Regions from separate parts of the Brevibacillus sp. FIR094 genome, predicted to be linked through region 1. Evidence: riboswitches for the same ligand, from Rfam matches in the RefSeq annotation. Region 1 holds a riboswitch; each other region holds the start of a gene.
What was found. Region 1 has a riboswitch for cobalamin ahead of ACQ5DJ_RS26645 (helical backbone metal receptor). Riboswitches for the same ligand answer to the same signal wherever they lie in the genome.
Positions count from the first base shown of each region.

Region 1 (4,279 bases):
AATTTGAAGGCTTCAAGCAAAAGCTGATTGACGACAACGAGGCCCAGTACGGAGAAGAAATTCGCTCAAAATATGGAAGTGACCAGGTGGACAAATCCAATCAGAAAATCAAAGGAATGACCGAGCAGGAGTACGCTGCACTTGAGCAGTTGAATGAAAAACTGCATGAGACGTTGGCACAGGCTTTTGCGACGGGAGATCCTGCTCATGAGCTTGCCCAAAAAGCAGCCGATCTTCACCGTCAATGGCTTAGTTTTTATTGGGACAGCTACAGTAAAGATGCGCACGCAAGTGTTGCCCAGATGTACGTCGAAGACCCGCGCTTTACCGCTTACTATGACAAGGAACAGCCTGGTGTAGCCGAGTTTCTGAGAGATGCAGTGGTCATTTATACGAGTAAGTAAAGAGATTTCAAAAAAAGAAGCTGCGAGTAGGGCAGCTTCTTTGCGTTTTACTTTTAGTTGTCCCCTCCTACTGCGGGGAAAAGCTTTTGTCCCAATGGGGTTGGCAATCCATCCATGCTTACTACGTTGTTTTCCTTTTGATAATCAAGCAGTTCTGTCTCGTCTTTAGCCAAGGTCCATTTCTGAAGGGTGTCGCGTTCTTTTGTATAGAAATAGAAGGGGATAGCCCAGCCGCAAGAGGTCTTTACTTCCATTATGTTGACGGTAATGATTTGACGAGCACCGGGCAGAAGCGGGAAGTCTTTTACGAGCTCATCCCACCGAGGCGTATCTGGGAGAATAACCGTTCCTTTGCCGAAAAGGCGCATGATGAGAGGGGGGCCTTCAAACGCACAGAACATGAGAGTTATCCTGCCATTTTCCTGCAGATGAGCGCTGGTTTCGTTCCCACTTCCAGTCAGGTCTAAATAGGCGACCTCGGTAGGCGATAATATGCGAAAAGAATCGTACCCTTTCGGTGAAAGATTCACGTGACCATCTGTGTCCATAGGAGCAGAGGCAACAAAGAACATCTGTTGCTTCTTGATAAACTTCTCATGCTCAGGTCGTAATTCAGAAAAAAGTTGACCCATTTTAGCACCCCTCCAGCTAATGGAATTGTTTTTGCTGCCCTTAGATTACCATGAAAATATGAAGATTTTGTGTGACTTATCCCCAATCCGTTCGAAATAGATGGTAAAGTGTAAATATTCACGCAACAAAATAACAACACGAGACTTTTGAAAAGGAGGAGTATTTACATGCAATCAACAGAGCCAATTTATTTAGGGGAACGCATTCATTTAATAGACGGTTTCGATATGGGCTGGGCGGAACGTACGGGGACGTATGTGATCGCGGAAGAGGAGCTCACGTTGGTAGAAACAGGGCCAAGCCCCTCCGTCCCATACATCAAGGCCGGTCTCGCCAAGCTCGGTTATACGCCCGAACAAGTAAAATACATCATCGTGACGCACATTCACTTGGATCATGCAGGAGGAGTAGGACTGTTTCTGAAGGATTGTCCAAACGCAAAGGTCGTTGTCCACCCGAAAGGTGCACGTCATCTCATAGATCCGAGCCGACTGATCGCAGGCGCGAGAGCGGTGTATCATGATGATTTTGATCGATTGTTTGATCCGATTGAGGCTGTTCTCGAAGAGCGGATTTTGATTCGCGGAGACGGGGATACACTAAAGATCGGAGAGAATTGCGCATTGGAGTTTCTCGATTCCCCAGGTCACGCCAATCATCACTTCAGCATCTACGATCCAGTAAGCCGCGGCATGTTTACAGGTGATACGGCAGGTGTGCTCTATCCACAGCTAAAAAAGGATGGCATACACCTCGTGCTGCCATCTACTTCGCCGAATCAGTTTGACCCGGATGCCATGTTAGCGTCTCTAAGCCGTTTTGAAGCGTGCAAGCTGAGTCGGATTTACTTTGGTCATTTTGGGATGTCAGAGCAGGCAGATGACGTGTACCACCAAATACGCGAGTGGCTCCCCGTGTTTGTGGCGGAAGGAGAGACAGCGCTAGCTGCTGGACAAACATATGATGAGCTGTCTCGCACTTTATTTGAACGAGTTACTGATCATCTACAGTCACAAGGAATCAGCAGTGACCACGAAGTTTTCGATGTACTCAAGCTCGATTTGCAAGTATGCTCCATGGGTATCTTAGATTATTTGCACAAACGAGGGGTATAGTCTGCCAAAAGCGTTACATTTGCCTGAACCTTTTGTTCAGGCGTTTTTCATTTTTAGCAGGCAAGAAAGTATTGGCTTATGTGTTTGTCATTCTTTTTTCATTCAAGGAATGCTATGATGTAGGATGAGTCATGGACTGTGACAATTTCAAACGTAACAGCAAATAGGTGCCTCTTCTTTTTAACGAAAAGATCGGGTGAAAAGGGAAGTCGGTGAAAATCCGACGCGGTCCCGCCACTGTAATTCGGCTCGTTCCTCAGCCGTAAGCCAGGAGACCTGCCTGTTTGTTTTAGTGCCTGTTGCCTTCGCGGAAAGGATCGGCCTATTTCAGGAAGCAGACCATCTTTGTCTGTTTGCCCTGAGGTGCCGACCCTTTGATTTCCGAATGGAAGCAAGGGTCGATTTTTTTATTGGAAGGAACAGTCAATCAGACATGAGAAAGGAAGTTCTACATATGAAACGTTCATTTCGATTCATGATCCCACTACTAGTTGCGGCTAGCCTCGCAGGTTGTGCGGGTAACGATAACAGCCAGCCAGCACCTGGTGGACAAACAAGTGCACCGCAGACAGCACCGCAAGAGAATGCAGACGAGCAGCCTGCCAAACAAACAAAGTATCCATTGACAGTCACGGATGCGACAGGAAAAGAAGTAACCTTTGCAAAAGCTCCTGAGCGAATCGTCTCAACATCACCTGCGGAGACAGAGATTTTGTTCGCATTAGGCTTGGAAGATCGGATCGTAGCTGTCTCAGACTATGATGATTATCCAGATGCGGCGAAGGCAAAACCGAAAATTGGCGGAGTCGTCAAACCAAATGAAGAAGCCATTCTTGCTCAAACGCCGGATATGGTCGTCGGTGGGATTTCGATGGAAAAGCCAGTGGCTGACAAGCTCAAATCTCTCGGAATGCCAGTCTACATTACCCATCCGACAAAGATGGATGACATCCTAAACAATGTTTTGGCGATGGGAGTTATCACGAACAGACAGGAACAAGCCGAAAAAGTCGTCGCGCAAATGAAGAAAGACATCGCGTACGTTCAAGAAGCAGTGAAAAATGTAAAACCGGAAGACAAGAAAAAGGTATACTTGGAATTTTCCCCAGGCTGGACAGTCGGAAAAGGCGAATTCATGGACGAACTCATCACGCTGGCTGGAGCGACAAATATTGCTTCCGACACCGAGGGATGGAATCCGATTAGTGAAGAAAAGATTTTGCAAAACGATCCAGACGTTATTTTGTATGCGAGCGGAATTACGGATGAAAAGACTGGCGTCAAGCTGGAGGATATGATCGCCAAGCGTAATGGCTGGGATAAAATGAAGGCGATCCGTGAAAAACAAATCTTTGGCATGGACCAAAATATTTTGTCCCGTCCTGGTCCGCGTATTACACAAGGCTTGATCGAAGTAGCCAAGGTGATTTACCCTGACTTGGTGAAATAAAATGAAGAAACGATTGTTCATATGGGGAGGAGTCAGCTGTCTCGTCCTTCTGGCATCAATAGTTATCAGCATCTCGATGGGGGCGGCGCAACTCCCCCTTTCGCAAGTATGGCTTATCCTGCTCCATCAAATCCCTGGCTTGTCTGAGTGGATCACCGTAACGTGGCCGGAGTCATCTGAGCAAATTGTCATGAAGGTTCGTTTTCCACGCGTTGTATTGGCTGTCTTGATTGGCGCCTGCTTGTCACTTGCAGGAGCGGGCTTTCAGGGAGTTTTGCGCAATCCGCTTGCAGATCCGTTTACGATGGGCGTGGCATCGGGTTCTGCGGTCGGAGCAGCCTTCTTGATCCTTTTTGGCTTGCAAATCACCTTTTTGGGTGCATGGAGCACGCCTGTCGTCGCTTTTCTTACAGGATTGCTCAGTTTATGGATCGTACTCGGACTCGCGAATACGCAAGGAAAGCTGCAAACAGAGACGCTGATTTTGTCTGGTGTCGTGGTGCAGGCTTTTCTCGGCTCGCTCGTTTCGTTTATGGTGTCCCTATCCGACCAGACGGTAAATGAGATCGTGTTCTGGCTTATGGGCAGCCTGTCGTTTCGAGGGTGGGCCTTTACGTACGTCTTGATTCCGTACTTAGTTATAGGTGGAATGGTGCTTGTGAGCTATGCGCGTTCCT
Region 1 covers NZ_JBEAES010000045.1:10,867-15,145, reverse strand. Annotated here, with positions in the region: gene ACQ5DJ_RS26660 (MerR family transcriptional regulator) at 1-404, shown strand, start outside; gene ACQ5DJ_RS26655 (pyridoxamine 5'-phosphate oxidase family protein) at 458-1,036, opposite strand; gene ACQ5DJ_RS26650 (MBL fold metallo-hydrolase) at 1,205-2,152, shown strand; cobalamin riboswitch at 2,301-2,450, shown strand; gene ACQ5DJ_RS26645 (helical backbone metal receptor) at 2,607-3,602, shown strand; gene ACQ5DJ_RS26640 (FecCD family ABC transporter permease) at 3,604-4,279, shown strand, end outside.

Region 2 (4,279 bases), on a different contig from region 1:
CGGTGTTCCTGAAAAACATGTAGACAGACATGCGCATCATTGTGACAGTGCCTTCCTCTTTTGGGGAGATGCACCTGATGGCACTGGTCTGGTGTGTCATGTTCAACTCGGTGAAGAAGAGAAGACTGTTGAGAGTCCAGCAGCTATTTTTATCCCAGCAGGCGTCGAGCATTCCTATCACTATGTGTCAGGGCGCGGAACTTATACAAATATTGTATTGTCACCTGAATACAACAAAAGCTTATTGGTTTCAGCAGCAACTTCTGAAATACCAGTGACCTAAGAGGTACAGGAAGTTGTTGAGTTTGAAGAGTGGGCAGCCATCTGGGCATGAGTACGGTATCGACCGGGCTCATGCCTTGTTTGAGTATTTGTGGTTACATCGACAAAACCCCGCCATAGATCGGTTCTTGCTGCGTTTTTTGTCCCCAAGTGCGCGTTCCGTATTCGAAATGCCACCATTCTTTTGGATAGTTGACGAATCCGGCAGCGGTCATCAAATGATAGAGCAGTCGGCGATTTTCTCGAATCTCGATGTCTTTTTGTGTAGGTTGTACGAGTTCCTCATAATATCGAGTGGAAGCCAGTTCACTGAAATCATCGAAGTCTGTCCCCATTTCCAGCCAGCCATTAGGCCCTGCGATAGTCAGATCGACTGCGCCACCGGATAGGTGAGGGGACGGTTTTGAGAGGTCTGTTGTTGGATAAGCGACGAATTTGCTCAATTCTTCCGTGAGGGAGGGTCCTTCCTGCCAGCCTTGTAAAAGCAAGGCTTCACGGAAACGTTCATACAAAGATGCCTGTACCTCAAACGAGCGCCAGCCGTCCAACACGACGAGCTTGTAACCAACTGGCAGTTGTGAGGCTGCCGTGGTGAGCTTGCGTGCTGCCTCTTCTCGCAAAAAGGCTTCTGGCTGTGTTCCGGCATAGCCCTCGTGATAGTAGGCTGGATAGACCGTGATTTGTTCACAAAGGGAAGAGAGGGGGATCATCGGCTCGCCGCATTCCTTGATCGGCAGTGGGCTGGGCAGGACCATGTCTGTTATTTTTGGAATCGGAGGAAATAGCATGACTGCACACCACTTTCGATTGTTTTGCCAATAGGGTAACGAAAATTTTCAAGTAAGTAAATGGTGATTATCTTAAATTTTCTGCTAATAGTCCCTAGCGACAAATCGGCAGCTTTTGCTTGAATCCTCGGTAGCTTTTGCTATTATTAAAGCAAGTGCTTGTCAACGGAACGAAAGACATTTACATATGGAAGAAACAGGTCCTTGTTTTTGCGAAGCCGATTTGCAGGAGCAAGGTTAAAAGGGAAGTTTGGTGAAAAGCCAACGCGGTCCCGCCACTGTAAGAGAGTAGCTGTTCTTCAAGGCATCATGCCATCCACTGCCCATCTGGGAGCGGGAAGGAGAAGAAAAGCGATAATCCTCGAGCCAGGAGACCTGCCTGTTTTATGTTTACACTGATTTCCTTCGGGTCAAAGGAAGAGGTGAGGATAGTTGCTTTTCAGCTATCCGCGCTTTGTTTTTCCTTACGTACTGGGGGAAACAGGGCGCTTTTTTTATGCTTCGGAAAGTATTTGGAGGAAACAGCGGAGTAAAATACGTCACTTTTTGAGGTGGTCACGATGGAGAAAAACGATAAGAAGCGGGGATTGACTCTCGTATACACAGGAGATGGCAAAGGAAAAACGACAGCAGCAGTCGGGTTGGCTGTGCGGGCAACAGGGCGCGGGAAAAAGGTGCTGATGGTTCAATTCATCAAGTCGCCGGAGCGTACATACGGAGAAAAGATTATTTTCGATAAGTTGGGCATTGAAATTGTGCAAATGGGCGTCGGCTTCACATGGACGAAGACACCAGAGGAGCATCGGCATGCATTGAAAGAAGCTTGGGCGTTTGCGAGCGAAAAGCTTTCTTCCGGAGCGTACGATGTCGTCATTTTGGATGAGCTAAATAATGCATTGGCGATTGACCGCTTCCCAATTGATGATGTATTGCCATTGTCCGATGTATTGGAAGCGATTCAAAACAGGCCAAGTCATATTCACCTCGTGATTACGGGACGGGCAGCAAAGCAGGAGATTTTGGACATCGCAGATTTGGTGACAGAGATGAAGCCAATCAAGCATTACTACGATGAAGGGATTCCAGCTGTGCTGGGGGTAGAGTTTTGACAAGCGCAGGTGTAATAGAGATGTACGGTCATGGCGGAGACTTGCTGACCGCTGCGCAGCGCTTTGGTCGAGAGCCCGGGGAGTTTCTGGATTACAGTGCCAATATTAATCCGCTGGGGATGCCAGCAAGCGTCCGTGAGATGCTATTGGCTTCGCTGGCTGCTGTAGCGCATTACCCAGACCCAGGACATCGTGTGTTCCGTCGTGCGCTGGCGAAACGGCTGCAAGTGCCGGAGGAATGGTTACTACCTGCCAATGGTGCAGCGGAGGCGATGGCACTGGCCATTCTCGGTCTTTTACCGCAAACGGTTGGTGTGGTATATCCTTGCTTTTCGGAATACGCGCAACTTTCCGAGCAGTATGGTGCCCATGTCATTGGCTGCTTCGGGAAGGAAGCGAACGGGTACAAGCCCGATCCTATAGAGCTGCACACTCTTTTTACGCAGTCTGATCTCGTATTTGTCGGGTCGCCAAACAATCCGACCGGAATCCTGTATCAACCGGACGAGCTGCGGCAAATGGCAGAATGGACGAAAGAGACCAATACGTGGCTTATCGTGGATGAGGCTTTCCTCGATTTTGTGGAGGAGGAGCGGCAGTATACATTGGCGACGCAGCTGGAGCGATTTCCCCGTGTCATTTTGATGCGCTCGATGACGAAAATGTACGCGATCCCGGGATTGCGCCTGGGCTATGCGATTGCGCATCCGGATGTCATTGCGAGGATGCGCCAGAAGCAAGTGAGCTGGAGTGTGAATGCACTGGCCCTCTTAGCTGGAGAACTGTGCTTGCAGGAGCAGGCATACGAGGAACAGACGCGCAGGCTCATAAAAGCAGAACGTGCGTATTTGATCGATTGCATCAGCGGTGAGTTGGGCTGGCAGGTATGGCCAGCGGAGGCTAACTTTTTGCTGGTGCGTTCGCCAGAAGGATTGCCAGCCGAACAATTGCAGGCGCGGCTCGGCAAAAAAGGTGTTCTGATCCGCAATTGTGCGATGTATCCCGGTTTGACGGCACATGATGTGAGAATCGCAGTGCGGGGACGAGAGGAAAATGAAAGACTTCTGGCAGCGCTCCGCGAGGTCCATGCGGAAGGAAGTGAACAGCGATGAGCTTGGTGCTGGTAACAGGCGGTGTCCGTTCGGGAAAAAGCCGCTACGCGGAAGAGCTTGCGATGAAGTTGAGCAATCGAGTCCTGTACGTGGCGACAGGCAAGGCCTGGGATGATGAAATGAAGCAGAGAATCGAGCTGCATCAGGCACGTCGTCCGCTGGAATGGGGCTGTGTGGAGGTAGGAGAGCGATTAACTGATTACCACACATTCAGTGAGCAGTACGATGTAGTATTGATCGATTGCCTGTCCACCTGGGTGAGCAATCGATTAATGAGCGTGGATGAGTCGGAATGGAGAAGTCCTTCTCACACGCAAGCCCTGCTGCAAGAGGCAGAGGCATGGCTGTCCCTTGTTCACAATTCCCCGCAACAAGTCATTGCCGTCACAAGCGAGGTCGGATTGGGCGGTGTAGCCTTGAGTCGTTTGGGCAGATGGTTCGCGGATGTGCTGGGCGACGTCAATCAGAGAAGTGCGCGACAAGCGGACGCCGTCTACGCTGTTTTGTCGGGGATACCGTGGAGGATCAAAGGATGAATGCATTTTTACACGCGATCTCGTTTTTTACGCGTATTCCGGTTCCGTGGCTTCGCCCTTCAGAGGAGGCGTGGAGAAAAAGCGTCAACTGGTATCCCGCAGTTGGTTTGGTCATCGGTCTATTGCTATGGGGTGTGCATCAGGCAGGACTGGTGTTGTTTAGTCCATGGATCGCCGCTATTTTGACGCTGGTCGCATGGGTCTACGTGACCGGTGGTCTTCATATGGATGGGTGGATGGATCTCGCGGACGGTCTTGGCAGCAGCAGACCGAGAGAGCAAATCCTTACGATTATGAAGGATAGCCGTGTAGGTGCGATGGGCGTTCTAGCTGCAATTATGCTGTTGCTGATCAAGGCAGGTGCAGTCGCAGAGCTCGGACATCCGGGATGGGGCAGCTTTTTGATCATAGCACCAGTAGCGGCGCGGACACATGTGCTTTTGTCGATCAAG
Region 2 covers NZ_JBEAES010000011.1:145,138-149,416, forward strand. Annotated here, with positions in the region: gene ACQ5DJ_RS12145 (LeuA family protein) at 1-283, shown strand, start outside; gene ACQ5DJ_RS12150 (M15 family metallopeptidase) at 378-1,070, opposite strand; cobalamin riboswitch at 1,252-1,467, shown strand; gene cobO (cob(I)yrinic acid a,c-diamide adenosyltransferase) at 1,631-2,179, shown strand; gene cobD (threonine-phosphate decarboxylase CobD) at 2,176-3,291, shown strand; gene cobU (bifunctional adenosylcobinamide kinase/adenosylcobinamide-phosphate guanylyltransferase) at 3,288-3,827, shown strand; gene cobS (adenosylcobinamide-GDP ribazoletransferase) at 3,824-4,279, shown strand, end outside.
Region 2: it holds a riboswitch for cobalamin, as region 1 does, so the genes downstream of both, cobO (cob(I)yrinic acid a,c-diamide adenosyltransferase) here and ACQ5DJ_RS26645 (helical backbone metal receptor) in region 1, are expected to answer to the same signal.

Region 3 (4,279 bases), on a different contig from region 1:
CTTCACAAATTCGAACGTCTTCTGCGTTATCGGACTGAAACAGCCGTTTATGCGGAGCACGTCCCATATTCACAATTTCGTTTACCGAAAAATCGAATTCAATAGAGGACTCCTGCCGTACAGCCGCCATACGCTGAGCGTTTTGACGTGAAGTTAACTTGTATACATCATCGCCATCAAGCGAGATCCATCCCGAACGCGGCTTCAATACGCGATAAATGCTTTTTAGCAATGTGGACTTCCCACTGCCATTCGGCCCGATCAGCCCCACAAACTCTCCAGAGCGTACCTCCAGACTGACGTTGCGAAGGATTCCCTTTTTCTCCAGTTCGACCGATATATTCTCAACTAACAAATTCATCGTCCGCTACCTCCAAAGGAATAAGAACTCCGCAACATCAACCAGATAAAGAATGGACCTCCACAAAGCGCTGTCAAAATACCAATCGGCAGCTCTTCCGGTGCAAATGCGAGCCTAGCGACTACATCAACCCAGATTAGAAATATCGCGCCAAACAAAGCGCTGACAGGCAGGACACGTCTGTGATCTGATCCGACCATCACACGGACGATGTGGGGCATCATTAATCCGACAAAACCGATTGATCCCGCAATGGACACGATCACCCCTGTGAGCAGTGCCGTGATCACCAGGAGAAGCTTGCGGAATTGTACCGTATTGACCCCCAATGTCCCCGCTGACTCCTCGCCCATCAACATCGCATTGAGCGAGCGGTATTGGGCCATTAAGACGATGAGGCAGATGACAACAATCAATGCAGGGATCGTCAGGTACTCCCATTTCCCGCCAGCCAAACTTCCACTTAACCAAAACAGGACCGTCCCAATTCCATGCTCATTCGGCGCTGAAAAAACTAGGAGACTGGTAATGGCCGACAAGATCGCAGATATCGCAATTCCGGCCATGAGCAGGCGTACCGTTGAATTTTGCCCACCGATACGGGATAGCGTAAAAATGAGAATGATGGACACAAGGGAGCCTGTAAAAGCGCCAAAGGATAGCGCATACTGCCCGTACATGCTGAATGCTCCGAATATAATGACCGAGGTCGCTCCTACGGAAGCGCCTGAAGATACACCTAACACATACGGGTCAGCCAGGGAGTTGCGAACCAACGACTGGATCGCTACCCCCACGACAGACAGACCTGCGCCAACGATCGCCCCCAAGAGTACACGTGGAAAGCGAATATCCCAAATAATCGTTTGCTCCCCTTTGGACCAATCCACTTCAATCCATTGGGTGAACATCGGAATTTTCGATAAGGCGATTTTCCATACCGTTGTCGGTTTAATCTCCACAGAGCCATACGTAACCGCGAATGTAATCGAGAGAAAGAGTCCGACCAGTAAAGTGATGATGATATAAGGTAACTTGATCTGTTGCAGTGCCATTCCCTCCCTTAAAAGGGGCGTACTTTATTTGAATTGATCCGGGTAGAGTCCTTCCGCCAAAATTTTCAGCGCAATCGGTGCTCGAACGCCTTCAGAAGCAGCAGACAGTGGCAATACAACCAGTCGTTGATTTTTAATCGCTGGAATATCCGCCAGTTCTTTTTTGGTCAAAAGGAAATTGCGTTTTTGATCAACAGTTCTGTCACCGTAGTCTACAACAATAATCACGTCCGGATTACGACTCACTACTTGTTCCCAGCTGACCTCTGCCCAACCCTTTTGAATGTCGTCAAAAATGTTCTTGCCGCCAGCAGTCTTGATTAAGGACGTCATGTAGTTGTTGGCTGCTGTGAATGGTTTATCTTCCCCGTTGTCGTACACGAACACTTTAAGTGGCTCGTCTACCTTGCCAATTTTGCTAATCGTTTGATCCATTTCACTCTTCATTTTATTGATCAATTCATTGGCTTTGTCTTCCACTCGGAAAATGCGTCCGATGTTCGTAATATCCGCGAACACATCGTCGATCGTTGGTCCAGGCTTGCTTGACGATTCTTGCAGGTACGATTTGATGCCGACCTTCTCCAAATCCTGCATCGATCCTACGCCCTTTTCGCCGAATCCACTTTTCCATCCGGCGTATACGAAGTCTGGGTTCGCTGCCAGCAGCACTTCTTTCGTAGGATACTTGTCAGACAGTACCGGAACCTTGTCGTAATCTGCTTTTAACTCTGGAAGGATTTTATCGTCTAGGTAAGCAGTTCCGGCCATTTTATCAGCCAGGCCCAATGCCAGCATGATCTCGGTTACGTGTTGGTTTAATGTCACGGCACGCTCAGGTGCTTTTGGATACGTCATTTCAATGCCATTATTCGTTAGTGTTACAGACTTGCTCTCTGCAGCTGGTGTAGCTGTTTGTTCTGTTTTGGCTGGAGCCTGTGTTGTCGTAGTGGAGCCGCATGCCGAAACCAAAAGCATGGCAGCTGTCATGATGCCGAAAGTTAGTCCTTTCATTACTGTATGTGTTTTGTTTGCTTTAAACATCTGTAATCCCCTTTTCTGTATGTAGATGATGAGTTGAACCAAATCCCACAAAAAAAGCACCCCCCATTTCAATCGGGAGGTGCATGACAAACGTAGACATAGCTATAAGCAGGCCCAAAGGCGCCTATCATAGACTACTTCTACATCTGTCCCATCCTCGTGGGTCGATTGTATATGATCGCATGGCAGGTCTCCTGGCTTACGGATCAACACACCCAGCTACCTTCCCATTTTTTGTCTCGCAAAAAACAGTGGCTATTCGCTAGGCGCTCCTCGTTACAGTGGCGGGACCGCGCCGGTTTCTCACCGGACTTCCCTTTTAAGCTGACGGCAAATGCCATCTAGCACCATTCGATACTTATTCAATTTTTACGATTTATTCATTCGTTGATAGAAGTCAGTTTTTTCGGGAACTGCGTGAGAATTTCAACGCCCGTTTCCGTAACCAATACATCGTCTTCAATCCGCACTCCGCCTACACCCGGCAGATAGATGCCTGGCTCGATCGTAAAGACCATCCCTGGACGAAGCACTTCTTGGTTCTGGCTGTGAACAGATGGATATTCATGTACATCCATCCCAAGTCCATGCCCAAGACGGTGCATGAAGTATTCTCCGTAGCCTTTGGCGGTAATGACATCGCGCGCAGTTTTATCCAAATGCGCAAAGGTCACACCCGGACGAATCTCAGCAATTGCCGCTTCGTTGGCAGCCAATACTGTCTCGTAAATTTCTTGAAGTTGGGCACTGATCTCGCCTACAGCAAAGGTACGAGTAATATCGGATACATATCCGTTGGCTGCTACCCCGATATCAAACAAAAGCAAGTCGCCTTCTTGCACCTGGCGCGTTCCTGGTTTCCCGTGTGGCAGTGCCGACTTCTCCCCTGCCAATACCATGGACGTAAAGGATGGACCTTCGGCACCCAAGCGCTTCATCTGGAATTCCAGCTCAGCTACGATTTCTGTCTCGGTCATGCCTGTCTTGACTTTTTTCAGGGTCTCCCGCAAGGAATCCTCAACCAACTGAACAGCGTGCTTCAAACGATCCACTTCATCAGCAGATTTGATCAAACGCATTTCACGTAGTGGCTCTTCCACATCCACATAGCTCGACGCCAGAACAACTTGTCCAAGTGCTTCATAGCGCTCGACAGTCATATGACTCTTCTCAATACCGAGCTTCGTCAAGTTCGCTGGCAAGACTTGCTTGAGGATTTCATACGGGTTTTGGATATCCGTATGTGTATGGATATCTTGAACGAACGAAGCCTCTGCCGCTGCCTCACGATCAAGAGCAGGTACAATCAAAGAAGGTTTTCCCTCAGCAGGAATAACGAGACCCATAAACCGTTCATGCGGGTCTGTAAAAAATCCGGTCAAATAGTAGACGTGCTTGGGAGAGGTAATCAACACCGCGTTCAGCTCTTGCTCTTTCAAAAATGTGTGGAGCTTCGAAATGCGCTCTTGAAACAACTTCTTCACCCTGCTTTCACCAAATATTCTATTGCGAGAATACCATTACTCCATCAAAAAAAGAAGAGTTCAATTGAAAAATCTACTTCGGATCGGACAACCTAAGGGTGGGGTGAAAACGAAAATGGAACAAATACTCGTCCATCAGGATGGCAAGCAGTTTGCCTTTCACATATCGGGAAAAGGCCAGCCGTTATTGTGTATCCATGCACCATGCATCGGCTCTATCAATTTTGTTTATCAACAAACACTCGCGGATACATATCAGCTCATTGTCCCTGATTTGCCCGGACATGGCGACAGTTCACCGATGGAGAAGCCCTTTTCCATTGGGGAGTTGGCAG
Region 3 covers NZ_JBEAES010000025.1:7,705-11,983, forward strand. Annotated here, with positions in the region: gene ACQ5DJ_RS20690 (ABC transporter ATP-binding protein) at 1-361, opposite strand, end outside; gene ACQ5DJ_RS20695 (FecCD family ABC transporter permease) at 358-1,416, opposite strand; gene ACQ5DJ_RS20700 (ABC transporter substrate-binding protein) at 1,441-2,460, opposite strand; cobalamin riboswitch at 2,628-2,827, opposite strand; gene ACQ5DJ_RS20705 (M24 family metallopeptidase) at 2,841-3,935, opposite strand; gene ACQ5DJ_RS20710 (alpha/beta fold hydrolase) at 4,060-4,279, shown strand, end outside.
Region 3: it holds a riboswitch for cobalamin, as region 1 does, so the genes downstream of both, ACQ5DJ_RS20700 (ABC transporter substrate-binding protein) here and ACQ5DJ_RS26645 (helical backbone metal receptor) in region 1, are expected to answer to the same signal.